DNA from 3 places in the Rheinheimera sp. WS51 genome. Region 3 is predicted to be linked to each of the others. Evidence: predicted binding sites of a transcription regulator. Region 3 holds the regulator's gene; each other region holds the start of a gene.

Region 1 (10,734 bases), on a different contig from region 3:
TTAGTTGCTGTTTGCCAAAAACGGTGAGTTTCTTCGCCTAAAGAGAGATCTTTAATCGTTGCTGTTACGATATATTGGCCACCTTGGCGAAATAACTGGTCAGTATAGGGGTAGCTAAGATCAGATAAGCCAGTACTATAGTCTAATACACTGGTGGTAGCGGCCGGAGCTTTTGCTTGCAGATGGTAATTTAACTGTGTAGTGGCATCTTTATCTAATGAAAATAACTGGCCATATATTGCATCTTCTCGAGCACTTAGCTGCATACGACTAAGTAACAATGGTTTTATATATTGTTCAGTGGTACAAGCAGAGACTTTTTGTGGCTGAATATTAGCCCTAATCACAACCGTTAAGCGATTGCCTTGTTGCTTTTCTGACATCAGCTGCAACTCACTGACTTGATGTTGGCTACTAATTTCAATTAAATCATGCTCTAACACGCCATTAAGTACCTGTTGCGAGCTTTTTATTTCAGCACCGGCAAATAAAGCGGCGCGGCTTAAAGCGTCATTAACTGCATAATGTCTGGCTTGTGCTAAATTGTCATGCTTAATTCTCGCTTCACCTGTGGCTTCATACCAGGCTGCAGAACTTGAGCTGGCAAAGAAAGCTAATACTAAGCTTGATAAAATTGCATTATGTTTCATAAAAATCCTAGCCACTAATGTTCACTAGTATAAGTAAAGCAATAAGCATGCCTTATCTTTGGCTTAGTTATTGCTTTATTAAAACTATTAAGGCTATCGTTAATCTAAACAGTCGATAGCATAAGCAGTTAATAGTCTATACCTTAGAGTCAAGAGTAAAGCTAACTTATCGCTAGCTTAACGATGCTGTAAATGATTATTTTGGAAATAGTAACATGATAATAAATAAAATAATTTTCTCACTGAGTATTAAGCTTGTTGTTGCAATAAGTCTTTTTAGCGTTGTTACAGCTTGTGCAACGAAAACAAGTACTGAAGTGAAAAATGTCGCCATTGTGCCTAAACAGTTTCCTGTTTTACAGGCCGTTGGTTATGCCCCTATCAGTTTACAGAAGGGGCAAACTGAGCAGCAAAGAATGTTGCAGGCAATTACAGCCTCTAAGCTTGATGCATATCGTGAACTGGCCGAAATAGTGCACGGACAAAAACTTGACGCTAAAAACGAAGTTACCAATACTTTTAAAAGCCAAAGCGGAATCGCTTCATCAGTTACAGGACTAATTAAAGGGGCTAAGGTGGTAAAAAGCTATGCGATTAATGATGTGTATATCACAGAGCTGGAATTAGATTTTGAACAAATTTATCAGCTATATAACAAAGTAGGACCAAAGCAGAAGGGTAAGCGTATTCGCTATTATTAGTTTTTAGAAACGTAGTTGCTAAGTAGTGTACGAGCTGAGTAATGACAAACTACATAATTTACGTGCTTAGGCTTTAATACCTTTGCCGATATTGTCTATAGATGGTTTGCCTTTATTGGTATAAGTTAAGCCTGACTTGCCTTGTTGAGATAAAAGGGTATTTTTGAAACGTTCTAAAGTGAGTTGGCTTTGCTCTAATACTTGTTGATTAACGTTGTTTTGCTGTTTGCAATTAGCTAATAACCCATCAATTTTAGTTACTTCTGCGCTAAACCAATCAGCAGCTTTAAGACTAGCAAGCTCAGGAAGCTGTGCCACTGCATTATCGGTCTCGGTAATAGAAGCAAGTAATTGATTCTTTTCTAGCGTAATACGCTCAAGGCTTGCAATATCACGCTCAGATAGAGCGGCAAGTTCTTGCCGTAATAGCAGCAACAACTCATTTAGATGCTGTTGTTGTTGTTCTAGTAGGGTAGAGGCTTTATCTGTATTCATTAGTGGCTGAATAACTCGTTTTCAAACTCTACGATGCTTTTAGCTAGCTGCTCAACATTAATTTTATATTTACCTTCACTGATCGCTTGCTTAATTTTATCCACTTTCTCTTGATCAATGCCGCTGCTGTTATTCGCTTTTTCAGTTAGTTTAGTTAACTGCTGAGCTTGTGGTGTTAAAGACACTGAATCTTGTTTTTGATTCGGCGCTTGAGCCGAATTTTGTTGCACACTTGCTTGCTGACGTTGAGTTTGTTGCTCAACTTTGTCAGTTTTAACTTGTGCATTATTTTGTAAGTTGTTGATATTGATAGCCATGATATAACCTCATTACCTAAGTACAGATCCCTATGTACAGCTTAACGGCTTTACTTAAGAAAACTTTAGTAAAAAATAATTAAAATTTAATGCTTACACTATTTACGCCTGTAACTTCTGCACGAATAGTACGTTTAGATTGGCGGTTAATTATCTCTATTGAATCACCTAAACTGCCATCTTGTTGGGCAATACCGGTGGCCGACACATTTAAGCCTTTATTGCTAATTGATATTGTAACAACATCGTCTTTACACACAAGACAAACATCTTGCAATGTCAGCATTTGGCCCATACTCAAGGTACGTTTAGTTTTAGCGCCAACTATTTGACTCGGCTCTGTGATTAAGCTGCCTCTGACAAAACGTCGTTCTCTTGTTTCTAGTGCCAACATATCGGCAGTAATTTGTGTTCCTGAAGCAATATTTTGTTTTAAAATGACAGCTTGAACAACTTGGTCAATACGAACAGACAAATATAACTTCCAATTATCATCTGTGAGGCATTGGATTAAAATGGTATTTTGTCGTTGACTAATCGGTTGCGACAAACTGAAGTCCAGTGGTGCTGTGCAAGTTTTGTTACCAATACGCTCATCTAAAGGGCTTAATTTAGGAATAAACTCATTATTACTAAGCTGAGATAACTCTTCATTTAACCACGCTTCTGCAGCCGCAGTTAGCTTGGCGGGTGAATATTCGTTCGCTACAACATAATTAGGTAGTAACATCATAATCATAATGAAGTATAATTGGCCTAGTCGTGGTAGAAATTTGTCGTACTTTTTCATATATATTCAGCTATGCTTTATAAGTTAGTGCTAAAGATTGTCAAAAATCAGGCGATATAAGTATTCGTTATAACAGCAAAGCAATAATCACGCCGAAGCTCAGATATAAGTCGATTTATATTAACGATATCAGTTAGAGGTAGTAAATGGCAGGTGTTTTAGACTCCGTTAATCAGCGAACGCAATTAGTTGGTCAGAATAGACTTGAGTTACTGCTATTTAATTTAGCGGGTAGGCAGCGTTATGGCATTAACGTGTTTAAAGTACGAGAGGTTTTACCCTGCCCAGCATTAACGGCTGTACCAAGACGTAATAAATACGTAAGAGGTATTGCTTATATTCGCGGACAAGCAATTTCTGTTATTGACCTTAGTTTAGCAATTGGCGGTAAAGCCATAACTGATGTTAGCAAAAGTTTTATTGTTATTGCTGAATATAATCGCTCTGTGCAAGGCTTTTTAGTTCATGGTGTTGAACGGATTATTAATATTAATTGGGAAAAAATATTACCGCCCCCCAAAGGTACTAGTGGCAAACAAAGTTATTTAACTGCAATTACTGAAATTGATAATGAATTAATCGAAATTCTAGATGTTGAAAAAATTCTAGAAGAAATATCACCTTCAGCTACTACAGTAACTTCACAAATGGATACTCAGCGTATTGCTGCTGATTTAGGTGAGCGCATTATTTTAATTGCTGATGACTCTGCGGTTGCCCGCAACCAAGTGAAGCGAGCACTTGAAAGCTTAGGTGTGCAAATGCACGTTGTTAATAATGGCCGCGAAGCACTTAATTTTTTACAACAAACGGCTCAACAGTGCCAGCAATGTATCACCGAGAAAGTCGGTTTGTTAGTCTCTGATATAGAAATGCCAGAAATGGACGGCTATACCTTAACAGCAGAAATTAAGTCTGATCCTAAATTAAAACAATTACACGTCATATTACATACATCATTAAGTGGTGTGTTTAATCAGCAAATGGTGCAAAAAGTTGGGGCTAATGACTTTATTGCTAAGTTTAATCCCAATGAATTAGCTGAATCCGTACAAAAGTGGCTACTTAAAGCGTAAGGGAACTGTGTGCTAAATAAAGAGTTATATGACATTGAATACAAGCAGTTTCGTGACTTTCTTGAGCTGCAATGTGGCATTGTATTGGGAGAAAATAAACAATATTTAGTGAAAAGTCGGCTGGCGCCTTTGATGCAACGTTTTTCGGTTGACTCTTTATCTGAGCTGGTGCAAAAAACTTTAAACCCGTTAGAAAGACAATTACGAGCCGAAGTTATTGATGCGATGACAACGAACGAAACCTTGTGGTTTCGTGATACCTATCCTTTTGAATTATTAAAAAAACACATTCTTCCTGAACTAGAAAAGCAGCAACGTAATATAAAAATATGGTCAGCGGCAAGTTCTAGTGGCCAAGAACCCTATTCAATAGCCATGTCAGTGCTTGAATATAAACAGCTGCGCTCTGCGTCAGCTAACTTAAATGTGAGTATCTTAGGTACTGATATTTCTAAAACCATGTTGCAACATTGTCAACGAGGCGAATATGATAGCTTAGCGTTAGCGCGAGGTTTATCGCCAGAGCGTCGCAGCCGTTTTTTTGCCGATAGCGGCAAAGGAATGATGCAATTAAAACCGGAAGTAAAACAAAGTGTCAGCTTTCGGCACTTAAATTTACTTGATAGCTATAGCTTACTCGGTAAGTTTGACGTTATTTATTGTCGCAATGTACTGATATACTTTTCTAATGATGTTAAAGCTAAAATTTTAACTAAGTTCGCTCAATCTCTTAATTCTAAAGGGTTTTTAATACTAGGGGCTTCAGAGTCATTATCGACTATCAATAATGACTTTGACATGATCCGTTGTAACCCTGGCATTATATACCGCAAAAAAATATAACTTTTCTTACCTGTATTTCATTTCTGGCCCATAAGTTGCTTCTAGATTACTAAAGGTACCAATAGTAATTCAGAGGTGGCAAAAAAATGGCGATCAGTTTTGAAAAAGCATTTGGCATGCATCCTGAAGCGTTAATGATCCGCGATCGCAGAGCTCAAGTGCTATCTGAAAATATCGCAAACGCTGATACCCCAGGTTATAAAGCGCGTGATATCGACTTTAACCAAGCTATGAAACTGGCTAAAGCTCATCAATCAGGCTCTGTTGGCCGTACCCATGAAAAGCATTTTGCAATTTCAAGTCAATTAGGCGCCGATACGTTATTTCGCAACCCTGATCAACCTGATACTGGTGACGGTAATACTGTGGATATCCATCATGAGCGTAATGCATTTATGCAAAATAGTATGGAATATCAAGCCAGCTTATCCTTTTTAACAGCAAGAATTAATGGCCTGAAAAAAGCCATTACGGGTGGAGGGCAGTAAGCATGAGTATGTATAAAATTTTTGATATCGCAGGTAGCGGTATGGCGGCCCAATCTGTTCGTATGAACACAACGGCCAGTAATATTGCTAATGCTAACAGTGTGAGTAGCAGTGTTGATCAAACTTACCGTGCCAGACACCCGGTGTTTGCTGCAGAGTTATCAGCAGCTAAACAAATGCAGGGTGACGATGGGGTTGGCGTTAAGGTGTTGGGTATTGTTGAGTCAGACGCCCCTCTTAATGTTGAATATTCGCCAAATCATCCATTAGCAGACGAGAATGGTTACATTTATAAACCTAACGTCAATATTATGGAAGAGATGGCTAATATGATCTCGGCCTCGCGCTCTTATGATACCAACGTGCAAACTGCCGATGCTGCTAAGCAAATGGTTATGCGCACGTTAAGACTAGGCCAAGGCTAAAGGATAAGGTTATGACTAGCAACGTTAATAACTCCAACGTTAACAACAGTGCATTAGATGGAATGTATTGGGGTGAAAAAAATAAGGTCGCTGATAAAAACAATGGTGCCTTAAACCAATCAGATTTTTTTGCATTACTAACCCAGCAGTTAGCTTATCAAGATCCAACTAAACCTGTTGAAAATGATCAAATGATAGCGCAGATGACAAACTTTACCATGGCAGATGGTATTAGCTCATTAAATGCTAGTTTTGCAGGCTTTGCCGAAAGTATGACATCAAACCAGGCGTTGCAAGCCTCGTCATTAGTGGGGCGAAGTGTGCTTACTCAATCCGATGAAATTGTATTTACAGGTGATAGCTTATCGCGAGGAAATATTAGCTTAGATAAACCGGCAAATACGATGAAGATTAGTATTGAAAATGATAAAGGCGAAGTTATTCAAAGCTTTAGTGTAGACAACCCTAAAGTTGGTAAAAATGAGTTTATCTGGGATGGTACCCATAATGGCACCGGCTCTGATGTAGAAGCCGAAGGTGATGATGACGTTGCCGACCGAGTTAAAGCGGGCGTTTATAAAATAAAAGTCGATGTTGCTTATGCCGATGGCTCAAATGGTAGCTTGCCGGTAAATGTTTATACCCCTGTTGGTAGCGTGAGTATGAATGGCGGCGCTAATGGCAGCATTATGCTAAACCTGCTGGGTTTAGGCGCGGTGAAATTAAGTGACGTTTTAGAAGTATCTTACGGTTAATAATACAGAATGCTTATAAGCAAGTAGAGGTAGAATATGAGTTTTAATATCGCACTAAGCGGCTTAGCTGCCGCACAAAAAAATTTAGACACCACAGCAAATAATATTGCTAACGTTAATACCACTGGTTTTAAAGAATCACGCGCTGAATTTGCTGATGTCTACGCCACTTCCATTTTTGCTTCAGGTAGAACCAAAGTGGGTGATGGTGTATCAACCTCAACTGTTGCCCAGCAATTTAGCCAAGGCTCGTTGCAGTTTACCAATAACTCGCTAGATTTAGCGATAACAGGTGAAGGCTTCTTTGCTTTAACGCCAGATCGTTCTTCACAAGACTTAACCTACACCCGCTCAGGTGCATTTAAGTTAAATAAAGACAACTTTATTGTTGATAACAACGGCAACTTCTTGCAGGGCTATTCGGTTGATGCGGTAACCGGCGAGAACCAGTCAGTAAGTTTAAGCACGACTCAACCGATATCAATCCCAACATCGGCAGGTGCACCTCGCGCCACGTCGAATATATTCTTAAGCATGAATTTAGATTCAAGAGCAGTGCCAACATCGGGCACGACATTTGATCCAACTGATCGGGCGACCTATAACCATTCGACTTCTGTGACGGTATACGACAGTTTAGGTGAAGCCCACACAGCGACAACTTATTTTAGAAAAGTAGCACCTGCAAGTCCTCCGGTTCCAGGTGCGCCATCAGAGTGGGAAACAAAACTGGTCTGGGATGATAAAACCGCGCCAGGTGAAGAGTTTGATGGTGATACATTGCAGTTCGATTCAAACGGTAATTTATTAACGGGAGTACCTAATCCAACTATTCCAATTGATATGGCTCGATTAAACGATCCTGCTAATGGTTACTTAACTAATGGTGCCCAGTTTTCTGCTGACGTAGTTGTTAACTTTAGGGATGCATCTGGCGTTAAACTGCCTACTCAGTATGCTTCTAACTTTGATGTGCAGAATTTAAGTCAAGATGGTACGACAGTAGGGAATTTAACCGGTGTTGATATTGACTCTTTTGGTCGAGTTTTAGCCAGTTATAGTAACGGTGATACCTCTTACTTGTCACAAGTAACCTTAGTACGATTTGCTAATGTACAAGGCTTAAAGCAAGTAGGAAATACTTCTTGGAAGCAAAGTATTACTTCTGGTGAGCCAATAGGTGGCCAAGCGAATACCGGTACTTTAGGCTCAATTAACTCGTCTGCATTAGAGCAATCTAACGTTAACTTAACGACAGAGTTAGTTGACTTAATTAGTGCTCAGCGTAACTTCCAAGCAAACTCTCGTGCGCTTGAGGTTAACAGCACCTTACAACAAACTGTGTTACAAATTCGCTAAGTTATACTTAAATTACAGCACCGCCTTTTGGCGGTGTTTTTTTTTGCGTTTAATTTAGGTTGTACTTGCTAGCTTTTAAGTCAGATTTATATTGCCTATTTATGTTTTTACATTTGTCATCAGTTTATTTCGTTCCTGTTTATCCTTCTTATTAATGCCGCTGTTAATTCTCTTTTTAAATTGATTTTAGTTTCTGGCACTGTTTTTGCTTTGTTATTGCTAAGTAAGTAATGCTCAAGTTGGAGTAAACAATGGATAAACTGTTATATATCGCCATGAGCGGTGCCAAAGAGAACATGAATGGTATTGCCGTGCGGGCTAATAACCTTGCTAACGCAAGCACCGTTGGTTTTAAAGCGGATTTTGAGCAAGCTCGCTCAATGCAAGCTTTTGGTGCCGGTTTACCCACTCGTGTATTTGCTATGACTGAAAACCCCAGCCAAAACTTTGACGCTGGCGCTATTATGACGACCGATAGAGACTTAGACGTGGCGATACAAGGCGACGGCTGGTTTAGCGTATTAGCAGCCGATGGCAATGAAGCTTATACCCGCTCAGGTAACCTACAAATTAGTGCTAATGGCATGTTAGAGACGGCCACAGGCAATTTAGTTATGGGAGACAATGGTCCCATTCAACTGCCTTTGCCTATTGCTAAAGTAGAAATTGCCCTAGATGGCACTATAAGTGCATTACCACAAGGGGCACCTGCTAATGCAATGGAGCAAGTTGGGCGAATCAAATTGGTTAAGCCATTACATAGTGACATGGAAAAAGGCAGTGATGGTTTGTTTCGGCGTAAAGATGGCCAGCCGGCACAAGCAGATATTAATGTTAGCTTATTAAAAGGTGCAGTTGAGGGCAGTAATGTCAGTGCTGTAGGCGAAATGACTAATATGATTAGTTTGCAGCGTCAGTTCGAGCTGCAAGTCAAAATGATGAAAACCGCTGAAGATATGGATCAGCAACAAAATCAATTATTAAGAATCGTAGGCTAATTGCCTGCCATTAATATGAGCTAAGGCTCAGGAGGCTTATATGCATCCAGCATTATGGATAAGTAAAACCGGTTTAGATGCTAAACAGCGTGATATTTCGGTTATCTCAAATAACTTAGCAAACGCCAGTACTGTAGGCTTTAAAAAAAGCCGCGCTATTTTTGAAGATTTACTCTATCAAAATGTTAATCAGCCTGGTGGTGCTTCATCGCAGAACTCGGAGTTACCTAATGGTTTAATGATAGGTGCCGGTACTAAAGTTGTGGCAACTCAGAAAAACTTTACCCAAGGTAATATGATTACCACAGATAACAGTTTAGATCTGATGGTGCAGGGACATGGTTTTTTTGAAGTATTAATGCCAGATGGCAATATTTCTTATACACGAAATGGCCAGTTTACGGTTGATAACGACGGCAATTTAGTCACCTCAGGCGCGGGGTATCAAGTGCAACCTAACATTGTTATTCCACCTGATGCCAAAAGTATTACTGTTTCTCAAGATGGCCAAGTGTCGGTTCAGTTAGCAGGCCAGGGCGAGCCAGCGGTGCTAGGACAGCTAATGGTGACTAATTTTATTAATCCAGCGGGTCTTGAGCCAATTGGCCAAAACTTATTTAGTGAAACTGGTGCAAGCGGCGATCCTGTGCAAGGAGTCCCAGGCTTAGAGGGCTTAGGCATCATTGTTCAGGGCTCATTAGAAACCTCTAACGTCAATGTGACAGAAGAATTAGTCAATTTAATTGAAAGTCAGCGCGTATATGAAATGAACTCTAAAGTCATTTCATCGGTTGACCAAATGTTAAGTTTTGCTATTCAGCAGTTGTAATAGGAGTAGCCACTATGCAATTCATTAAAGGGTTAACACCAGCCGTTATATTCGCACTTACGTTAAGTGGCTGTGCATCATTACAACAACCCCAAGCTGATGATCCTAACTATGCGCCTATGGTGCCAGAGCCGGCAGAACGGCCTGTTATGCAAAGTGGCTCTTTATTTGCTCAAAATCACTCTAATAGCTTGTATTCAGATAATAAAGCGCGTCATGCCGGCGATATTATTACCGTGCTTTTAGTCGAAAAAACGCAAGCGAGTAAAAAAGCTAAAACGGAAACGAAAAAAGATACTAATACATCTTTTGACCCTATGATTGGCTTAAATGGTGGCCCCGTCTCAATTGGCGGTAATGTGTTACAGTTTGGTGCTGGCTCACAATCTGGCTATAAAGGCGATTCTAAGGCAGACCAAAGTAACAGTTTAACCGGTAACATTTCGGTCAATGTATTACGAGTTCAAAGTAATGGTAACTTAGTGATCCGTGGTGAAAAGTGGTTAACTTTAAATACCGGCAAAGAATATATTCGTTTAACCGGCGTTATTCGAGCTGAAGATGTGGATGTTAACAACACAGTAGAATCGACTAAAATAGCCAATGCCCGCATAGAATATAGCGGTACAGGTAGCCATCATAATGGTCAGTCACCTGGTTGGTTATCGCGATTCTTTAATGGTCCGTTATGGCCTTTCTAGGAGCAAAGTATGAACGCTAATTTTAAAGCCATGATAAAGTCTATTCTGTTAATTAGCTGCTTTAGTCTTACGCTGCCAAGTTATGCTGCGCGGATAAAAGATGTAGCCGACGTGCAAGGGGTAAGATCAAACCAATTAGTTGGCTATGGTTTAGTTGTTGGTTTACCCGGCACTGGCGAACAAAGCCCTTTTACTGAACAAAGCTTTCGTACTATGTTAAGTAATTTTGGTATTTCGTTACCGTCAAATATGCGGGCACAAATTAAAAATGTAGCCGCAGTAAGTGTGAGTGCAGAGCTGCCGGCTT
Region 2 (10,734 bases), on a different contig from region 3:
TTAGCGATTGATGCCGATTTATCCTTACCAGCAGAGCGCGTTATACGCTCATTAAATCACATCATAGAATGGCGCGGTAAACCAAAACAAATACGTTGTGATAATGGCCCCGAATATATCAGTCAAAAATTAGCGGATTGGGCCGTAAAAAATGAGATTGAATTGAAGTTTATTCAGCCAGGTAAACCGCAGCAAAATGCTTACATAGAACGCTTTAATCGCACGGTACGCTATGATTGGCTGAGCCATTATATCTACAGTGATATTAGTGAGTTACGATAAACGGGGTCAGATCAAAATTAAATAGACTAAGCGTAAGCCATCGATCAGTAACCTGAGACTCAGCTATGGCAAGACTGCCCCGAGTTCATGTAGCCGGCGTGCCAGAGCACATAATTCAGCGCGGCAATAACCGACAGGTGTGTTTTGCAGATGACGAAGATTTTGCCGCTTATGCACATTGGTTGAAAACGTATTCGGATGCCTTTGGTGTGCACCTTCATGCCTGGGTATTTATGACCAACCATGTGCATATGTTATGTACTGCGTCTGATAGCAGCGGTATCAGCCAGATGATGCAAAGCCTGGGGCGGCAATACGTGCAGTATTTCAACCGGCGCTACCAGCGCAGCGGCACGTTATGGGAAGGGCGATTTAAATCCTGTCTGGTGCAGGAAGAGCATTATGTTTTAGCGGTGTACCGCTATATAGAAATGAACTCGGTAAGGGCAGGTATGGTTGGTTCGCCTGCGGAGTATGGTTGGTCCAGCTACGCCATCAATGCACTGGGTAAGCAATCTGTGTTGTGCCAGCCGCATGCGTGTTATCTGGCTTTGGCAGAGTCTGAGGCTGAGCGGCAACAAGTCTATCGCGATATGTTTAAAAGCGAAGTCAATGAGGCCTTGTTGATAAACGGGGTCAGATCAAAATTAAATAGACTAAGCTTAAGCTATCGATCAGTAACCTGAGACTCAGCTATGGCAAGACTGCCCCGAGTTCATTTAGCCGGCGTGCCAGAGCACATAATTCAGCGCGGCAATAACCGACAGGTGTGTTTTGCAGATGACGAAGATTTTGCCGCTTATGCACATTGGTTGAAAACGTATTCGGATGCCTTTGGTGTGCACCTTCATGCCTGGGTATTTATGACCAACCATGTGCATATGTTATGTACTGCGTCTGATAGCAGCGGTATCAGCCAGATGATGCAAAGCCTGGGACGACAATACGTGCAGTATTTCAACCGGCGCTACCAGCGCAGTGGCACGTTATGGGAAGGGCGCTTCAAATCCTGTCTGGTGCAGGAAGAGCACTATGTTTTAGCGGTGTACCGCTATATAGAAATGAACCCGGTACGGGCAGGTATGGTGAGTTCGCCTGCGGAGTATGCTTGGTCCAGCTACGCCATCAATGCACTGGGTAAGCAATCTGTGTTGTGCCAGCCGCATGCGTGTTATCTGGCTTTGGCAGAGTCTGAGGTTGAGCGGCAGCAAGCCTATCGTGATATGTTCAAAGGCGAAGTCAATGAGGCCTTGTTGTGTGATATTCGCAGCGCGGCGAAAAGTGGTATGGCGCTGGGTAATGACAGGTTTAAGCAAGAAGTTGCAGATTTAACGGGACGGCGGCAGCAAATGGGGCAGAGAGGACGGCCGGTTGGGTGGCGCAAGCAGATTTAATTTTGATCTGACCCCAATTATTTAAGCAGATTTAATTTTGATCTGACCCCAATTATTCGCATGGTTAATTTTTGCCTTTGTGCTGCTGGCTAAGTTTGCTGTAACAGTAACTTATTGAATAAAGCTATAGGCTGTTGTAGCCTTCAAAACAATAAATTTACAAAATGAAAAGATATTTGGTTAAATATAGGCTTCCCCGCCTGATAAGCGTTAGATCGATAATTTAAATGGCATATAAACAACCTAAATCTCTATTTGAATGGAAACTAGACGAGCCAGATAAAGAGCTTTATTTAGTGTCCATATTAGATAACAAGACAGTTTTGTCTGCATATGGCCGTTATGCACAGGGTTCAGGGGCAAAAGTTGTTTCGTGGCAGGCGTTTCTACAAGGCGAAATGAACGATCTTATTCAAAGCACTATGGGCACAGAAATATTAGTCGAGGTTCTTAATAAACTAAGAGAAATCACATAAAAAAATTATCAAAGATAACCCATAGTAAAGCTGAGGACAGGGCGTGTAACAAGCCGCTCGCTATTGATAAAGACAGGGAAAGAAAGCCTAGATTTCCCGTTGCTTCCATCGCGACGTTTATCTTGGTGGCGACCCTAGGTATTATTTCAACCGCAGTTTCAGCAGCTAACTGTGCATTTGGCTTTGGTGGCTTCCAATGTAACGGATGGGCGGGCAGTATCAGTGAGTTGCTCTTCCTGTGGTCACTTTTCGCAGTTGTAGTAATCCCGCTGTCGTTCATCATAGCGCTATGGCGCTTGGTTCGATGGTGCCGTAGTGTCTATATAAATGGAATTAGATAATGACTTCCTCTGAACAGCTTAATTTATTAGCTTACACCTTTTTAAATCCGTTTTATTTAACTGCGTTTCTATTTTTGCTTTCAGATCATGAATCATTTTTGGGCTTTAATATTAAGGCTTTTTATCATTTACCGAGTAACTCTAAACGTATTAACTTAGTGGTCTATGCAGGATTTTGCTTGTTAGCAACCTTGCTGACTATGGGCTTTAAACTGGTAGTTTTATTGCCTTTAGCTGTTGAGGATATCTCGCCTTTGGCTTTTATTGCAGTAGACGGTAATTGGCTCTGCTACATTGGCTATGTGGTCAGTTTATTTACCTTAAAAGCGCTTGTATCTAAAGATGGCTTAGAATGGAATGTGGGTAGTTTTATTTTTTTTCCGTTTTTAATCTTAGGCATGGTGCTTCAGGGAATTAATCATATTCTCTGGCTGCTAGAGAGGGTGATTTAATGAACGGCCAAGCTGAGTGGTGGATGTACGTACTTAACGCCTTTACGCCTGTTATCGCGCTTTTAGCTTTAGTATCAATAAAAACAAATAAAGAAAAAGATAGCCCGTCAGTTAAAACAGCTAACAGGATCACTGCGCCTGAAATGTCACCTTTAGTGTCCTCACTTGCTACTGCCCTGACTCAAGTGGTGATGAGCAGTATTTTATATGCTATGTGGTTAGGCGGCCATTGGCTAGTATTTTGGTTTTTAGATAAACCGCTAAATATTAATGCCTATTTTTATAAACCAGCGCTAATTATCTATTGGTATCCCTACCTATTCGGACTGTTTTGTATGCTTTATTGGCTTTTAATAGAACCCAAAATTAGCCAAGAGCGAATTAAAAATATTATGTATCGCGTATTTTACCTAGGGTTTTTGCTCGCTTTATATATGGTGATTATTACTTATTTGAAGTGGTTGCTGGCTTATCCTGTCAGGTAACTTTACACAAATTTAAATTAAGTAAATTAACTCGTTAAAAATCAATGCTGTAGATTTGGCTGGAAGTATGCATGTCAAATCTCATAAAGATTACATAACTATAATATTAAAAGGAAATTTGAATGAAACAGTTTTTACTTAATTTAATTCTTAGTGGCGCGTTAGCTTTTAGTGCTTTTTCTAACGCCGCCATTATTGACTTTTCTGGCGGTACAGCATATTTAGGTAACGGTGGTACTTGTGCGGTATCAGATAGCGCATCATGTAATAATGTTGATTATTACGAAGAAGATGGTTTTATTTTTGACTTTATTGGCAGCCATGAGTTTATTGGTGATTATTACGGGGCATCAAATGCTGTGGTGCATGCACATTGGAGTAATGCGTTAAGCGCTATGGAAATCAAAAAAATCGGTGGTGGCTTTTTTGACTTAAACTATTTTATTTTAACTAGTAATACCAGCGTGGGTGGTGGTTGGGCTACTGGTGATGAAGAAACTTACGTTGAGGCTTGGAGTGGTGGTGTTATGCTAGAGCGGATGTTATTAACGCCAGATACTTGGGGTTTTGTTGGCATTAATAATGTAGGTAGCCCGTTACAGACCGATCCGCAAATTTTCTTAAGTGCTAATTTTGATGCGGTAGATACTGTTAGGTTCACTTCGGCCAGTACAGTTCACGGCCAACCTGGCCATGTTCATGATGCATTTTGCTTTGGTATGGATATGTTTTATATAGACCAAGCAGCTCCTATCGCAGAAGGCGTGCCAGCTCCTGCCACACTCGCGCTATTTGGCTTAGGGTTAATGGGCTTATTTAGTCGTGTTTTTCGTAAAGGCTAAGCTATTTACGTTAGTGTTAACCCCAAGTGCAGTAACAAGTGCTTGGGGTTTTTAATAGTTACAGTTTTTAAACTAATCTACCTGATATAAATCTCTGCTTAATTTTACTCTTCCTTTTACAGTTAACTGGTTTATGCTTAATTCATTACAACAGATTGTGTTTTAAAAGCTGATGGAGAAAACATGAAATCACTAAGGATGACTTTTTTGCTACTAAGTCTTAGCCTGACAAGTTTAACTAGCCATGCTGACTCCGATATTCTTAAAACCCGCTGGGCAGATGTTAAAGTAGATACTGTTGCCACTGGTCTTAATCACCCTTGGGGCTTGGCGTTTTTAGATGATGGCCAAATGCTAGTTAGCGAGCGGGCGGGTAATTTACGATTAATAGCCGCCGATGGCACTGTGGGAGAGCCAATTGGCGGCTTGCCAGAAATTAAAGTTCGCGGTCAAGGTGGTTTATTTGACATAGTATTAAGCCCAAATTTTAGTCAAGATAAATTAGTCTATTTTGCTTATGCTGAGCCAGAAAGTACCGGCAGTGATATTACAAGTACTGCTGTGGCCAGAGCGCGACTTGAAAACAATAAGCTGCATGATGTAACTGTTATTTTTAGCCAACAGCCAAAAGTTATGGGCGGTCGTCATTATGGCGGTCGACTAGCATTTTCTGCCGATGGTGAGTTTTTGTTTATTGGCTTAGGCGATCATGGCCATCGCCAAGATGATGTACAAAGTTTGGCTAACCATACTGGCAAATTAGTTCGTATTCACCCCGATGGCACTGTGCCTAAGTCTAACCCTTTTGTGAATCAAGCAGGTGCTTTGCCAGAAATTTGGTCTTATGGTCATCGTAATATTCAAGGTATGGCTATTCAACCTGAAACTGGCCAACTTTGGGCAGTTGAACATGGCCCACAGGGCGGCGATGAAGTGAATATTCCTCAGGCTGGATTAAATTATGGCTGGCCCATTATTACCCATGGCGAACAATACGGCGGCGGTGAGGTAGGTATAGGCTTTAAAAAGGACGGTATGGAGCAACCTATTTGGCATTGGACGCCGTCTATTGCCGTATCTGGCGCAGCTTTTTACCAAGGTAATCAGTTTGTCCAGTGGCAGGGTAACTTGCTAGCAACTGGCCTAAGAGGCCAACAATTAGCGCGATTAGAAGTGAATGGCAGCCATATTATTCATCAAGAAACACTTAATCTTAAACGGCGTATTCGTGAAGTGAAAGTTGCTCCAGATGGCAGTGTTTATTTACTTACAGATGAGCCTAAAGGCGCTATTTTACGCTTGTCAGCGGTGAAGTAAGTGCAAAGTAAAACGACATTTAGGCTCGCCCTTTTAGCGAGCCTTTTTATTGCCGCTGGCTCTGCAGTAGCTGATACAGCTAGCCAAACTAAACTTGATATTCATGCTGCTAATCAAGCTGAAACAGAGTATATAGAGCGTATTATTGTCACTGCCACTCGTACTGAACAACCTTGGCTTGCCAGTCCAGCTTCTATCGACAAGATTAACGTGACTGAGCAGTTACCGGGTATGCGCAGCGATATGGCGGAAATTTTAGCTGGTATTGCTGGCTTGCAAGTAGATAGCCGCTATAATTTTGCGCAAGATACACGCATAATTTTACGCGGCTTTGGCGCCAGAGCGGCTTTTGGCGTACGTGGTGTGGTAATGCGCTTAGACGGTGTGCCTTTATCTATGCCGGATGGCCAAACACAAGTTTCTAGTATCTTTATAAATCACCCCAGCAAAGTTGAAGTATTACGCGGGCCCATAGCGGCAGTTTATGGCAATGCTGCCGGTGGCATTATTAATTTACAGAGCCAACCTGCTGCCAACAGCTATTTGGCGCTAAGCCATGCCATAGGTGCGAATGCTCGTCAGCGCAGCAGTTTAGATGCCGCTATGGTGCAAGATACATTTAGTGTTAGTGGTCATTATGCGCGTTTTAGAACAGATGGTGATCGTGAGCAGGCCAGTGCAGAGCGTGATCAATATGCACTGCGTGGCACTTATCAGCTGGCCAATAATATCGAGTTACTAGCCCGAGTAGATGATAACCATGCGCCTTTATTGCAAGATCCTGGTTCATTAACGGCCATGCAATGGGCTGAAAATAGTAGCCAAACTTTTAGTGGAGCCGCTAGATTTAACACTAGAAAGTCTATTCGCCACCGCCAGCAATCACTCACTATTCAACAGCAGTTAGCGCATTACGACTGGCAAGTTGCAACATGGCACGGCTTACGTGAAATAGAGCAATACTTACCATTTCGTGCTGATGATATCACTTCTTCTGGGGCTGTGATTGACTTAGCCAGAAACTTTTATGGTGTGCATGGTCAATTCAATTGGCGACCGCAGGTTTTTACTGGCCGCTGGCAGCTTAGTTTAGGCACTGATATTGAGCGACAAAAAGATACACGGCAAGGTTTTATTAATAATTTTGGTACAGCTGGTGAGCTACGCCGTGATGAAACTAGCCGTGTAGCCAAAAATGATTTGTATACTTTAAGCACACTAGCAGTCACTGATAAATTAAGTTGGTTAGCCGGTTTTAGGTTATCTAATTTAGTGTTTGACGTTAAGGATCGTTATATTGTCGCTGGGATTAATCCCGATGATAGTGGCCAAACGCGCTACAGCGAAACCGCTTGGACCAGCGGTTTAAATTATCAGTTAACTAAGCAATGGGCGCTATTTACTGCTGTAGGTCATGGCTTTGAAACTCCAACATTAACTGAGCTGGCTTATCGCAACCAAGGTACAGGTTTAAACTCTGATCTTGGCCCGGCAAAAATTATGCAATACGAAGCAGGCATTAAATGGCTGAGCGCTGATGCCAATGGCCAAGCGCAATTAAGCCTATTTCGAGTAGACAGCGATAACGAGATTGTTGTTGATCAATCTATTGATGGCCGCGCTACTTATCGTAATGCAGCGCAAACTGAACGACAAGGCGTTGAGTTAAGCTGGCGTTACCAACTGCATCCAGCAATTCAGTTACGGGCTGCGGCCACTATAATGACAGCAAACTATAAAGATAAGCTGCAAAGTGACTCGCTAAACGGCAATCGCATACCGGGTGTGGCAAGCAAAAATGTATTTATTCAAGCCAATTACCAGCCTTGGCATGATGATAGCTTACGCGCGGCTATAGTGGCGCAATATCGTTCTCGGGTGGCAACTAACGATAACAATGAGCAGTTTGCGCCATCTTATATACTGTGGCATGCCAGCTTAGATGCTAAGCAAGTCAGCGCTAATTGGCACTTTAAGCAATGGCTGCGGTTAGATAATATATTGGATAAAGACTATGTCGGCTCGGTAGTGGTAAATCAGGCAAACGGCCGCTCTTTTGAACCCGCAGCTGGCCGTCAACTTAGTTTAGGCTTTAGTGTAGAGCGTTATTTTTAGCCTAAGCTACTGTCTTCTTGCTCAGACTTAGCGATTTGCTCTAACATTTTTTCTCTGAAACTTGCTAAACCATCCATGACTAAGCCATAGGTTTTATCTACGCCGCTTTCTACTTCACCTTCATAAACTTGCAAGCCTTTAAGAATATTTTTGGCATCAGCAAAGCCTTTTTCAATGCCGCCACCTATAACCTTTAAAAAGCTCTCTAGATTTTCTTCTTCTGATTTACCCGGATTTTGCTCTTTGTATTTACCGTAAAAGGCAGTAGCAAAGCTAACGATGCGTTCAGCCGTGGCTTCTGGCGAAGTATCAATACCAGAATCATATATTTTTTGTGCCGCGTTAGTGCCCATTATTGGTTCAAGCTCAGCGTTAATACCTTCTAATGCTGTTTTGTATAACAAGCTTAATGAGTCGTTATTGCTGCTTAAAGACACTTTTTCATTAGCACGTAAAATAGCAATGTTGTTGGCTTGCTTCATTTCAGCCGCTTGGTTTTTAATTGTTTGGCTGTCATGTTGCTTAACTGAATTGCTGTTAGCTTTTGTTGTGCCAGTAATAGACGAGTGATTTCCTGTTGTGATAGCCATGACTTACTCCTGATAAGCTAATATTGGTATTACACTAGTCAGGGTATCGACCAGTAGTAGCAAAACTTTAATTTATTTGTAAGTCTGTTTTATCGCCTGTTATAACTCATATAAATATTCTAAGCTGTAATAAGCCTTATTACATTTGCTGTGAACTAGGTATTTAAATCTAAGGAATTTATTATGAATAAACTTATTTTAATTTTACTGGCCATTTTCTTACCCCCGATTGCTGTTTTGTTAAAGTCTGGTGTTGGTAAAGATCTGCTTATTAATATTATTTTATGTTTAATATTTTTCTTCCCTGGCATGGTGCATGCAATCTGGGTAGTGACTAAGTAGAGCTTGTTTAATATCAATAAAGGAGAAAGAGATGTCTTACATTGATGGTTTTGTTGCTGCGGTTCCAACTGCTAATAAAGAGCAATATATTCAACACGCAAAGTTATCGGCCATTGTATTTAAAGAGCACGGGGCCCTAAAAATAACTGAAGCTTGGGGTGACGATGTGCCTGAAGGGGAAATGACGTCATTTCCACTAGCAGTAAAGTGCAACAAAGATGAAACTGTCGTATTTTCTTCTGTTGTTTGGCCATCAAAGACTGTACGCGATGCGGGTTGGCAAGCAATTATGGCCGATCCTAGAATGCACCCAGATAATAATCCAATGCCATTTGATGGTAAGCGTTTAATATATGGCGGCTTTGACATAATAAGTGAAGCATAATTTTATTAATTAGGGTTAAATGCCTTATCAAGAGGTAGATACTTTAAATTAGCTATGAAAAAACCTGTAAAAGCTGCAGTGATTTCTGCTGTCATTTACCCTGGGTTAGGCCATATTTTTCTTGAAAAAAAACGCCAAGGTTTTATGTGGGCCACTGTATTCACCGTGCCGTTATACTTGCTTGTTAGTGAGCTGCTTACTCAAACTAAGCTTATTACAAAACAGGTTATCGAGGGGACGATCCCGTTAGATATTTCTGCTATATCGCAGGCGGTATTCGATGCCATGGCAACAAAGCCTGCGCTAACTTATTGTACTTATCTATTGGCTATTCTTTGGTTGTTAGCCATCGCCGACTCATTTCGGCTCGGTTGTAAAGCTGTTTCGTCTTAATTAGGAAAGCACTATTGAACCTTATAATTAAAGAAATTACACCTGATTATGATGCAGTAATAAGCAAAATCATTAAGCAAGTGGGAGCTGAGTTTGGTGCTATAGGTGAGGGCTTTGGCCCGTCGGATCCAGAAGTTGCTGCAATGAGCCAACATTATAGTGACAAAGAAGCCAGCCGTTATTTTGTTGTGCTAGTGAATGACTCTGTAGTAGGAGGCAGTGGTATTGCGGCTTTTAATGGCAGTAGTGATACATGTGAATTACGTAAATTATTTATACTGCCAACTAGCCGCGGTTTAGGTATTGGCAAGCAACTTACTGAACACTGTCTTAGCTATGCCAAAAGTAAAGGTTACAAGCAATGCTATTTAGATACTTTAGCTACAATGGAATCTGCTATTAATTTATATGAAAAGTTTGGCTTTAAGCATTTAAGCCATCCCTTAGCGGGCACTATTCATAATGGTTGTGATGTTTGGATGCTTAAAACCTTATAAGATATGGCATTTACAATAAATATTGTTTTAAAGGCTTATATTAAAAGGAATAAATGATGCAAGCTAAAGTAAAATCGCATTGGCCGTTTTGGGTGGTAACACTATTTTTTATGGTTATGCTGCTAGTTACTTGGTTATTAACGCTAAGTTGGTATTGGCTGCTTAGTTATGCCGTATTAAGCCTAATTACCTTTATAATTTATGCTTGGGATAAACGCAAAGCAAGTCAACAAGCATGGCGTACACCAGAGTCAACGCTACAAATTCTAGCCTTAATTGGCGGCTGGCCAGGCGCCTTGCTTGCCCAACATCAGTTACGACATAAAACAAAGAAAACAACATTTTTGCTAGTGTTTTGGGCCATGACGCTGCTAAATATTGCTGTTTTAGTTTGGTTAGTTCGCTTTAGTACAAGCTGAAAAGCACTAGGTTATTTTTAATCACTAGCGCTTTATGCTGCTTAATTCAATCTAAGTTAACTTGAGGAATAGATTAAGTTTTATCAATCACTTTAGCTCGCAATACTGGGCTGGTAATATTTAGGTTAACTGCCTGGTTAAGAATAATATTACCATTAATTACTACTGTTTCGTCTATTGATAAGGTAGGGATATCTTTTTCACTGTTTTGCTTGCTCCAGGGCCACCATGACCAATTAGACCAGCTAGTTTTGGTTTTAGAATAGATAATATTCCCATGTATAACGCTATGACCTTTTAAGCTGATATCACCGTTTAAAGTAGTAATATCGCCGCCTACTGTGCTGTCTATTACATTAATACCGCCATTAACTGTGCTTATATTACCCTTAACTTGAGCTTGC
Region 3 (10,734 bases):
CTAAATGCTGCTCAACAAACTGCAAAGGGCTGCCTAAATGCTTATTATCAATTTCAGATAAGGTACTGGCATCAGCTAATAAAGTTGGCCCTTTAGCAGGCTGTAACGAACTACCATATAAATCGACTTCGCTTTGCGGCCCAGCTTCTACCAATAAACCTGGTCCTGTTAACCCCGTATCAGGATCTGTTGCTTTATCAAACATTCTAGTTAGGCTTTGCGCTAAGACGCTATATTGCTCTTCTTTGATAATAGACATTGCGTATAACACAACAAACAAAGCAAATAATAACGTCATAAAGTCGGCATAAGAAACTAACCAGCGATCTAAATTTTGATCAGACTCATGCTGATAACTTCTACGCCGACGATACATAGCTTAATCCAACTGGTAAGCGGCCAGCTTACGCTCAATATTATACGGATTTTCACCATGAGCTATAGACACTAAACCTTCGATAATAAGCTCGTTATATAGTGAGCGTTGTTCAACTAAGTTTTTTAATTTTTTTCCTATAGGTAAAAAGAAAAAATTAGCAAAACCTACGCCATAAATTGTAGCCACAAAGGCTGTTGCTATGCCCATACCTAATAGTTGAGGCTCTGAAATATGCGCTAACGCTTGGATCAAGCCTAGCACTGCGCCAATAATACCGATTGTTGGGCTATAACCTCCCATAGCATCAAAAATGCTCGCACCACGCATTAAACGCTCATGCTCTAAACTTAATTCTGCATCAAGCGTATCCTGCAATACGCTTGGCTCTACGCCATCTACCAGCATATTTAAACCTCGATGCAAAAACTCATCTTGCTCTGAAAGTGCATCATCTTCTAAGGCTAAGAAGCCACTGCCTCTAGCTGCTGTGCCCCAGTTAACGATACGCTGTGCCGTATGCGCTACTTTATTAGGCTGAGCCCAAAACACCCAGGGCAACATTTTAAAACCCTGCTTAAATTGAGCAGAGGGTGTTTGTAGCATCACAGCCCCAATAGTGCCTCCGACAACGATAAAAAAAGCAGGTAAATGCAATAAAGTTGTTAGGCTACCCCCTTCCATTACAAAACCGCCCGCTACAGCAATAATGGCTACGGCAAATCCGGCAAACGCTAGTTTATCCATGATTTAGTTCCACCATTAGATGAGCTGACACATCATTTAAACTTACCTCAACATCCATTAGTCCTGCTTGAGCTATCGCCTGAGGCATGCCATAGACCACACTGCTCGATTCATCTTGGGCCCATATTTGTGCCCCTTGCTGCTTTAACATTCTTGCTCCCTCACGGCCATCGGCTCCCATGCCTGTTAAAACTATAGCCAAAACGTCACCAGAAAACACCCTAGCAGCTGTTGCAAAAGTAATATCAACACTAGGTTTAAAGGTAATCCTTGCAGAATTATCTTCACGAATTCTTAAACGGGCTTGATTAGGCAATCCTTCAATCAGCATTTGCTTGCCACCTGGTGCTAAATAGGCAACACCTGGCTGCAAAACATCACCATCTTCAGCCTCTTTAACCGTGATTTTAGCTAAGCTATTTAACCGTTGAGAAAAGGTGCCCGTAAATGCCGCAGGCATATGTTGAATAAGCACTATAGGTAAAGGGAAGTCTACAGGTAAAGCGGTTAGAATACGCTGCAAAGCAACTGGCCCACCGGTTGATGTTCCTATTGCAATAAGTTTATGCTTTTTACCACTGGCCTGAAATTTTTTAATCCGGCTGGATGCCGATACACGCTGAGTGAGTTGTGGTCGTTGGAATAGTTCAGATTTTGTCGTAGCGGCTGAAGCTGCAGAGCCTGTGCTGCGGCTTACTGGCGTTGTGTTAATAGATGATGCGCTAAGCGAGTCACTCTTAGGGGCAAGTGAGTTAAAAGTGGTGCGGCCTAAAGGTCTTTTTCGCGCAACTGCTTTAACGCGATCTCGTAATACCTGACTCGCTTCTTCCTTGTCTCGTGCAATATCTTCAAATTTTTTCGGTAAAAAATCCACCGCACCGGCATCTAAGGCATCAAAAGTTGCTTTAGCTCCTTCATGGGTTAGCGATGAGAACATGAGAATAGGGATCCGTTGCCATTGCATTATTTCTCGTACCGCAGAAATACCGTCAAGTACCGGCATTTCTACATCCATAGTAATAACATCGGGTTGCAATGACTTTGCTTTATCAATGGCATCTCGCCCATTAATTGCCGTATCGATAACTTCAATTAATGGGTCTTTCGCCAAGATCTCAGTCAGTCGACGGCGAAAAAAACTTGAATCATCAACTACTAGGACCCTTATCGCCATATTACTCTATTCACCTCGGCCGTTACTAAAACGCTCTAATTTAATTTTTGACTTTTTAGCGTAATGTTTTAATAAGCTTGGGACATCAAGTATCAAAGCAATACCACCGTCAGATGTTATTGTCGCACCGGCCATACCTGGCGTACCTTGCAGTAACCGATCTAAAGGTTTAATAACCACTTCTTCTTGACCTATTAAAGCATCAACAACAAAACCGACTTGTTGGGTGCCTATTTGTACTATCACAACATGGCCTTGCTCACGGCGACGCTTTTTCTCTGAGCCTTTAACCAACCAATGCTCTAAATAAAATAAAGGAATGGCTTTATTACGCACCACTATGGTTAATTGGCCATCAACCATATTTGATTTATTTAAATCTAAATGGAAAATCTCGCTCACACCCGCTAATGGCAAAGCAAAAGTTTGTTTACCAACAAGCACCATCAAGGTTGGTAAAATAGCTAAGGTTAATGGCACTTTAATTTCTAATAGTGTGCCTTCACCTAGCTTAGACTGGATCTGTACAGAGCCATTAAGTTGGTTAATTTTAGTTTTAACCACATCCATGCCTACACCACGACCAGAGATGTCAGAAATCTGCTCTTTGGTTGAAAAGCCAGGGGCAAATATTAAATTAAAGGCTTCGGTATCAGACATTCTAGCAGCAGCATCAATATCTAAAATACCACGTTTAATCGCAATACTTTTTAACTTTTCAGGATCCATCCCAGCACCATCATCTTGGATGGTTAGTAAGATATGATCACCTGCTTGCTCTGCTGCTAACCTCACAGTACCAACACGCTTTTTGCCCGCTTTTTGTCTAACGTCTGGCATTTCAATGCCGTGATCTACAGAGTTACGTACTAAATGCACTAGCGGATCAGCTAAAGCCTCCACTAAGTTTTTATCTAAATCGGTTTCTTCACCTTCTAACACTAACTCAATATCTTTTTTCAAAGACCGAGCCATGTCACGAACAACTCTAGGGAAGCGACCAAATACCTTTTTAATAGGCTGCATGCGGGTTTTCATCACCGCGCCCTGTATATCGGCAGTGACAACATCTAAATTAGCAATGGCTTTACTCATCGCTTCATTTTCAGCACTACCTGAAAGGCTTAACAAGCGATTTCTAACCAGAACTAACTCACCAACCATATTCATAATCTGATCTAACCGCTTAGTATCAACCCTAACCGTTGTATCAGTTTGAACTTGCTGCATAGCCACTGCTTTATCTGGTGTTGCAGCAACAACTGGAGCTGGGCTAACAACCGGCGAAGTTTTAGCGGGTGTAGTAGCTGTGCTTGCTTTGTTATCAACAGCTTTGCTATCAGTAGCTTTAGCAGTTGAGCCCACAGGCGCTTTTGCTGTAGGTTTAACTTCAGCAGCTGTTGTTGCTACTTTAGTTTCTACTGAACTTTCTTTTGAAGTAGGCGCTTTTCCTTTACCGTGTAATTTATCAAGTAAAGCCTCAAAATCCTCTTCATCTATTTCATCTGAATCACTGTCACTGCTAGCTTTAGCCGTGCTAGAAGACGCTGGGTTAACTTTATTCTCTATCGTCTGAGGTGCTTTCCCCTTGCCATGAAGTTGATCGAGTAGAGCTTCAAATTCATCCTCATCTATTTCATCTGAGTCAGTAGAAATACTTTGTGGTTCTGCCTTTTCTTGTTTAGCTGAACTAACAGACGCAGTTGTGGGTGCCTTTCCTTTGCCATGTAGCTGATCAAGTAAAGCCTCAAATTCATCATCATCTATTTCATCTGAATCACTACTGCTCGAATCAGTCGCTTTAGGCTGAGCGGTTTGCTCTTTAATGGCATCAGGAATAAAGGTACCTTTGCCATGAAGCTGATCTAAAATAGCTTCAAACTCGTTATCAGTAATGTCATTGCTAGCATTGTTAGCATTGTTAGCATTGTTAGCATTAGTTTGACTGCTGGCATCTGCCGCATTATTAGCTAAACCTGGAGACTTGCCATGTAATTCATCTAAAATTTTCTCAAACTCATCTTCGGTCATTTCATCAATGCCCTGGCCATCAGCAGTATGAGTTTCTGTTTGCTCCTCGGCAGTCTGCTCTACAATCTCGTCTTGAGCGTCAGTAACATCAGCCACAAGTTCTTCATCTGCAACAGCACCAGGAGCAACTTCGTTTTCAGAGGCAGGTTCACTGTAAAAGTGTAAAGCTTGAAGTAACTCAGCGGGTGCTGGGGTTAATGGTTGGCGATGTATTACAGCAACAAACATGGCATTAATGCTGTCTAAAGCTTGTAAAATAACATCCATTAATTCAGCGGTGACTTGTCGCTTGCCTGTTCTTAGAATATCAAAAACATTTTCAGCACCATGGCAGGCGTCAACTAGTTCAGTTAATGCTAAAAAACCAGCGCCACCTTTAACGGTATGAAAGCCGCGAAATATAGCATTTAATAGATTTGCGTCGTCAGGGTTATTTTCTAACTCAACTAATTGTTCTTGCAATAATTCAAGAATCTCACCTGCTTCGACAAGGAAGTCCTGTAAAATATCTTCATCCATATCAAAGCTCATGCATGAATACCTCTATTAAAAGCCTAAACTTGACAGTAAGTCATCAACATCACCCTGATCTGTTACCACGTCTTCTCGCTCTGCGGCATCTAAGATAGGACCTTCGGCATCTCGTGTTATTGCTTTTGGTTTACTTTTTACTGTTGAGCCTGATGTATTTGAATGATTAAAAGCAGTTAACAGCCCGAGCAAACTTTCTTCAACCTCACGAACCAACTCAATTACTCGGCTAAGAATTTGCCCTGTAAGATCTTGGTAGTCTTGTGCCATTAATACATCAGTTAATAAACCATTTAATGTTTTAGAATCATTATTAGCTTGTACTAAAAAGCCATCCAAATTGTGGCATAAACTTTTAAACTCACCTAACTGCAGCTGCCTTTGCATTAAACGCTGCCATTGCGGTTGAATAATATTGAGCTGTTGAGAAATGTTATCAGCTATAGGCAAACAGGACTCTACCGCATCCATAGTACGGTTAGCTGCCTGTTCCGTCATGCCAATTACATGGGCTAATCGTTTTTTAGCGTCAGGAATATCTTCTTCAAGTAGGTTATTTAAAGAAGGATCAACATGAAAATTCTCTAAAGAGTCGTGTAGCTGCCGAGTTAACTTACCAACTTCTTCAAATAGTTCAGATGCACTAGGTACAACTAGTGTTTGAACTAGCTCATTAGCTGCATCAACTTGCTCTGACTCCATAAACTCAACCAGTTGCCGAGCTTGTTCTAATGTAATTATCGGTTCAGTTTTCATCGTCATACTAAGACTCTCCTGTCAGTGACGATTAGCCTAAACGCTCAAAGACTTTTGCCAATTTTTCTTGTAATGTTGCAGCAGTAAAAGGCTTCACAATATAGCCATTCACCCCAGCCTGCGCAGCTGCAATAATTTGCTCTTTTTTAGCTTCTGCTGTAACCATTAATACAGGTATATGCTTTAGTTTTTCGTCCGCGCGTATAGCGCGAAGCAAATCGATACCTTGCATTCCAGGCATATTCCAATCCGTTACCACAAAATCAAAGTCTGCACCTTGAAGCATAGGTAAGGCGGTACTGCCATCATCAGCTTCCGAAACATTGGTAAAGCCGAGATCACGTAATAGGTTTTTTATTATTCGTCTCATAGTTGAAAAGTCATCAACTACAAGAATTTTCATGTTTTTATCCAAAATCTCCTCCAACGAGATATTACAGCTAACTCAGTATAAGGTTAGACCCAATTCTGCATTCTGGCTTTTAATCTAACAAGTGCCTGACTATGTATCTGACTAACACGTGATTCGCTTACGTTTAGCACAGCACCAATCTCTTTTAAATTTAGCTCTTCATTATAATATAAAGATAATACTAGTGCTTCACGTTCAGGTAAATTGCTTATAGTAGACACTAAGTCTTGTTGAAATGCATTATTAGCTTGGATATCAAATAAATCATCGCTACCAGCATCATCACTGCTTACGATTACATCTTCAGAAACACCAAGATCTTCAATACCAATAATTCTACCACTGCTAATATCACTAAGTATATGATGATACTCATCTAAGGATATATTCAGTTTTTCCGCCACTTCATAATCTTTTACATCACGGCCATAGGCAGCTTCTAGTTCGGCTACAGTATCGGCAATTAAACGCGCATTACGATGTACTGAGCGCGGCGTCCAATCGCCTCGGCGCATTTCATCTAACATTGCACCTCTAATGCGAATACCTGCAAAGGTTTCAAAACTTGCGCCTTTACTACCATCAAAATTCTTTGCTGCTTCAATTAAACCTATCATACCAGATTGAATCAAGTCATCTACCAGCACGCTTGCCGGTAATCGCGCTAACAAATGATAGGCAATACGCTTAACTAAAGTCGTGTGCTGATCTATCAATTGCTGCATGCGATCAACACCGCCATAAGCTGCTAGTTTACTATTCACACTAAGCCTCGTTCCGGATGAGAGTCAATTAATTGCTCTAAAAAAAACTCTAAATGCCCTGATGCCATATTAGGTAATGGCCACTTACCGGCTTTTAACGCTAAACTCTTAATTGCCATGCTTGCTGGTGTTTTTGGAAATGCCTCAATAAAGGCTTTTTGCTTACGTGCCGCTTTGCGGACATTTTCATCATAGGGTATAGTTGCAACTAATTCGAGATTTACATTTAAAAAGCGGTCAGTTACTCGTGTTAACTTAGCAAAAAGCTCTTGCCCCTCTTTTATGCTTCGCACCATATTGGCAACAATTTTAAACTTATCAACACCATGATCTCGGCTTAGTATTTTCATTAATGCGTAAGCATCAGTGATTGATGATGGCTCATCACAGACAACAACAAGCACATCTTGCGATGCGCGGGAAAAACTAAGTACCATATCTGAAATACCAGCGGCAGTATCAACTAATAAGACATCAACACTGGTTTGCATTTCACTAAAAGCACGAATAAGTCCAGCATGTTCTGCCGGAGCCAGCTCTGTCATGCTTTGTGAGCCAGACGAAGCCGGTATAATTTTGATACCAAAAGGCCCGTCAATAATTATATCGTCTAAAGATACTTCACCTGACAATACATGTGATAAATTTTTGTCTACTCGAAGACCCAACATTACATCACAGTTAGCTAAACCTAAATCAGCGTCAAGCACCATAACACTTTTGCCTAATTGCGATAACGCCATGGCCAAGTTAAGCGAAACATTGGTTTTACCAACGCCGCCTTTACCACCACTAATTGAAATAACTTTTACCATCTGCTTATTCATTTTTCTAAGGCCAGTAGCTTGATCATCTAAATAGTCATGATTATGCATAGGTTGTTTCCACTCGACTCATCTCATCTGTATGCCATTGATGAACCGTACTGCTTTGTGCTAATCGCAATGTTTCAGCTTGTTGTACTAAGGCTTTAGCATCTGCAACAGCAATATCTTCAGGTACACGCTGGCCATGAGTCAGATAACTTACTGCTAATGCATTTTGAATAGCCACGTTAATCACTTCTCCTAAGCTTAAACATTCGTCTAGTTTTGTAAAAATACAACCTGACAATGGAATACGCTTAAAATGAGTTACGCTTTCTTGCATAACTCTAGCCTGTGCTGTAGCAGACAATACCAGATAATTTTTTATTTTGACATGGCTATTATTCACTAGTGTAGCAAGTTTCTCAGTTAAATGAATATCTCGTTGGCTCATCCCAGCAGTATCAATTAAAACTAATTTACGTTGCTGTAACTGATTAATTAACAAGGTTAATTCTTCGCTATCTTTTGCTAACTTAACGGGGCAGCCAATAATACGACCAAAAGTTGCTAATTGTTCATAAGCGCCAATGCGATAACAGTCTGTGGTAATTAATGCGACTTGATCAGCTCCATGTCGACGCGCGAACTCAGCAGCTAACTTAGCAACTGTAGTCGTTTTCCCTACGCCTGTAGGTCCAACTAAAGCCACTACACCACCACGGCGTAAAATATCATCATTAGTAGTACTAATTTGTCCTGCTAGTAGTTCTAACGACGCATCCCAAGCATCATTTGAATTCATATCTTCTGACATAAAACAAGCGAGCTGATCGGCCATTGCCTCAGATAAACCAAGCTGTTGCAAATTTTCTATCACCAAAGCACGTAAAGGCTCTCGACGAGCTAAATCTTGCCACATCAGTCCTGATACTTGGTGCTGCAATAATTGACGCATCGACAGCATTTCATTACGCATCGAGTCCATTTGCTTTTGCATAAAGTCAGCTTGCTGTTGCTGCAATTTGCTAAGCTCAGATAATTGTAAATTTGGTACGGCCTGTGTATTGCCAGTATTTTGACGGTCAAAAGCAGGAGCACGCTCAGGCTGGGTCTGACGATTCTGTACTGCGGCCGCTTGAGATGGCACCGCAGTATTACCCTGTTCATGTTGCTGTTTTTGCATTTGGCGTGCTAATAAGGCTTTTAATGAATCAGCGGCAGGTTCAGCCTCATCATCATCAGCTACTGTCGCCTGGAATCGTGACGCAACACGCTGCGGTGCCGGTTTAGGCTGCATTTTTTCTGGCTTGGCTTCATTATCAATAGCGGCAACAATCTCTACTCCTTCAGCCACTTTTTTATTAGAAAGTATAATCGCATCCGGCCCAAGGAACTCTTTTACCTCGGTTAAAGCACTACGCATGTCTTTTGCTACAAAGCGTTTTATTTTCATGAGTTACTCCTAAGAAGCCTGGCCAATCACACTTACAATGCGAATTTGTTTATCATCGGGTATCTCTTGATAAGACAATACCCTAAGTCCTGGTATGGTATACTTCACAAATCGTGCCATAACTGTGCGTAAAATTCCTGACGTTAATAAAACAGCACTATCTCCGCTTAATTCTTGGCTTTGATAAGCATCTTGTAATGACTGCTGAATACGGTCTGCTAGCCCAGGCTCGATGCCCGCACCATCATTACCGGCGGCCTGCATAGACTGATGTAGCATTTGTTCAAGTTCAGGCGCAAAAGTAATAACCGGAATTTCGCTGCGGTTTCCACCAACCTCTTGGACAATTAAACGACGCAAGGCGATTCGACAAGCTGCAGTCAGTACGTCAACATCCTGACTCTTAGCCCCATACTCAACTAAGGTTTGTACTATAGTGCGCATATCGCGAATAGGTACGCCTTCTTGCAATAGGTTTTGTAGCACTTTTACGACTACAGTTAACGGTAAAGTATCAGGCACTAAGCCTTCAACTAACTTAGGTGAATGCTTAGCTAGCATATCAAGTAAGTTTTGCACTTCTTCATGGCCTAATAAGCTAGCGGCATGGTTAGTTAAAATTTGACTTAAGTGGGTTGCAACAACAGTAGCTGCATCAACAACGGTATAGCCTAAAGTTTGTGCATGCTCACGTTGCTCTTTGGCAATCCATACAGCATCTAAGCCAAAAGCAGGATCTTTGGTTTCTATTCCTTTTACAGTGCCAAAAACTTGACCTGGGTTAATCGCCAACTCATTATCATGCCGTAGCTCGCTTTCACCACTAATTACGCCCATTAAGGTCATGCGATAACTATTAGGCTCTAAATCTAAATTATCTCGAATATGTACCGCTGGAATTAAGAAGCCTAATTCTTGAGATAGCTTTTTACGTACGCCTTTAATTCGGCTTAATAACTCGCCGCCTTGGCTTTTATCAACTAAAGGTATTAAGCGATAGCCAACTTCTAAGCCAATCACATCAACGCCCTGTACGTCATCCCAACCAATTTCTTTATTAACTGTAGGCTCTGCTGCGGTTACTGCAGCAGCATCTCTAGATACCAGCTCAGCGCTAGCCTGCTTGCCACGCTTATGCATTACATAGCCCATACCACCAACAATGCCCGCTAATGATAAAAATGAAAAATGCGGCATCCCTGGCACAACGCCCATCAGCGTTAATACGCCTGCAGCTACAAATAGCACTTGGGTATTGCCCAACTGTGCCGTCATTTGCTGCCCCATATCTTGAGATTTATTTTGCCGAGTAACAATAATCGCTGTACCTATAGATAATAACAGCGATGGAATTTGTGCCACTAAGCCATCACCTATTGTTAATAAGGTATAAACTTCCATGGCATTGGCAAAAGATAAGCCGTGCTGGATCATTCCAATAAATAAGCCACCAACCAAGTTGATCACTAAAATTACAATACCGGCTATCGCATCGCCTTTAACAAACTTACTAGCACCATCCATTGAACCGTAGAAATCAGCTTCTGTAGTCACTTCATCACGACGATCGCGAGCTTGCTCTTGGGTAATCAAGCCTGAGTTTAAATCGGCATCAATGGCCATTTGCTTACCCGGCATAGCGTCTAAGGTAAAACGTGCAGAGACTTCAGCTATGCGGCCA

What was found. Region 3 encodes FliA, which starts transcription of late flagellar genes. Its sites were predicted from a motif close to GCTAAAGTTNNNNNNNNNNCNGCCGATA; they were not measured.
Region 1: a site for FliA is predicted at 2,983-3,010, ahead of ACRCA4_RS06880 (chemotaxis protein CheV). Genes of this name have one in related genera too.
Region 2: a site for FliA is predicted at 8,339-8,366, ahead of ACRCA4_RS01635 (DUF5610 domain-containing protein). Genes of this name have one in related genera too.

The regions. Positions count from the first base shown of each region.
Region 1 is NZ_JBOTRC010000004.1:5,377-16,110, reverse strand. It holds gene ACRCA4_RS06905 (flagellar assembly protein T N-terminal domain-containing protein) at 1-650, opposite strand, end outside; gene ACRCA4_RS06900 (LPP20 family lipoprotein) at 866-1,351, shown strand; gene flgN (flagellar export chaperone FlgN) at 1,418-1,846, opposite strand; gene flgM (flagellar biosynthesis anti-sigma factor FlgM) at 1,846-2,163, opposite strand; gene flgA (flagellar basal body P-ring formation chaperone FlgA) at 2,243-2,953, opposite strand; gene ACRCA4_RS06880 (chemotaxis protein CheV) at 3,100-4,029, shown strand; gene ACRCA4_RS06875 (CheR family methyltransferase) at 4,039-4,872, shown strand; gene flgB (flagellar basal body rod protein FlgB) at 4,959-5,360, shown strand; gene flgC (flagellar basal body rod protein FlgC) at 5,363-5,785, shown strand; gene ACRCA4_RS06860 (flagellar hook assembly protein FlgD) at 5,797-6,540, shown strand; gene flgE (flagellar hook protein FlgE) at 6,577-7,899, shown strand; gene flgF (flagellar basal-body rod protein FlgF) at 8,151-8,897, shown strand; gene flgG (flagellar basal-body rod protein FlgG) at 8,938-9,726, shown strand; gene flgH (flagellar basal body L-ring protein FlgH) at 9,741-10,427, shown strand; gene ACRCA4_RS06835 (flagellar basal body P-ring protein FlgI) at 10,458-10,734, shown strand, end outside.
Region 2 is NZ_JBOTRC010000001.1:328,691-339,424, forward strand. It holds partial or broken gene ACRCA4_RS01590 (IS3 family transposase) at 1-279, shown strand, start outside; gene ACRCA4_RS01595 (transposase) at 348-968, shown strand; gene ACRCA4_RS01600 (transposase) at 978-1,676, shown strand; gene ACRCA4_RS01605 (hypothetical protein) at 1,904-2,152, shown strand; gene ACRCA4_RS01610 (hypothetical protein) at 2,493-2,945, shown strand; gene ACRCA4_RS01615 (hypothetical protein) at 2,945-3,430, shown strand; gene ACRCA4_RS01620 (PEP-CTERM sorting domain-containing protein) at 3,553-4,272, shown strand; gene ACRCA4_RS01625 (PQQ-dependent sugar dehydrogenase) at 4,456-5,589, shown strand; gene ACRCA4_RS01630 (TonB-dependent receptor family protein) at 5,590-7,704, shown strand; gene ACRCA4_RS01635 (DUF5610 domain-containing protein) at 7,701-8,294, opposite strand; gene ACRCA4_RS01640 (YqaE/Pmp3 family membrane protein) at 8,478-8,636, shown strand; gene ACRCA4_RS01645 (DUF1428 domain-containing protein) at 8,668-9,021, shown strand; gene ACRCA4_RS01650 (hypothetical protein) at 9,076-9,414, shown strand; gene ACRCA4_RS01655 (GNAT family N-acetyltransferase) at 9,429-9,911, shown strand; gene ACRCA4_RS01660 (DUF1294 domain-containing protein) at 9,965-10,330, shown strand; gene ACRCA4_RS01665 (hypothetical protein) at 10,404-10,734, opposite strand, start outside.
Region 3 is NZ_JBOTRC010000009.1:74,514-85,247, forward strand. It holds gene ACRCA4_RS11220 (flagellar motor protein MotB) at 1-376, opposite strand, end outside; gene ACRCA4_RS11225 (flagellar motor protein) at 380-1,123, opposite strand; gene ACRCA4_RS11230 (protein-glutamate methylesterase/protein-glutamine glutaminase) at 1,116-2,297, opposite strand; gene ACRCA4_RS11235 (chemotaxis protein CheW) at 2,304-4,859, opposite strand; gene ACRCA4_RS11240 (protein phosphatase CheZ) at 4,875-5,621, opposite strand; gene cheY (chemotaxis response regulator CheY) at 5,647-6,018, opposite strand; gene ACRCA4_RS11250 (RNA polymerase sigma factor FliA) at 6,072-6,791, opposite strand; gene ACRCA4_RS11255 (MinD/ParA family protein) at 6,788-7,666, opposite strand; gene flhF (flagellar biosynthesis protein FlhF) at 7,659-9,053, opposite strand; gene flhA (flagellar biosynthesis protein FlhA) at 9,063-10,734, opposite strand, start outside.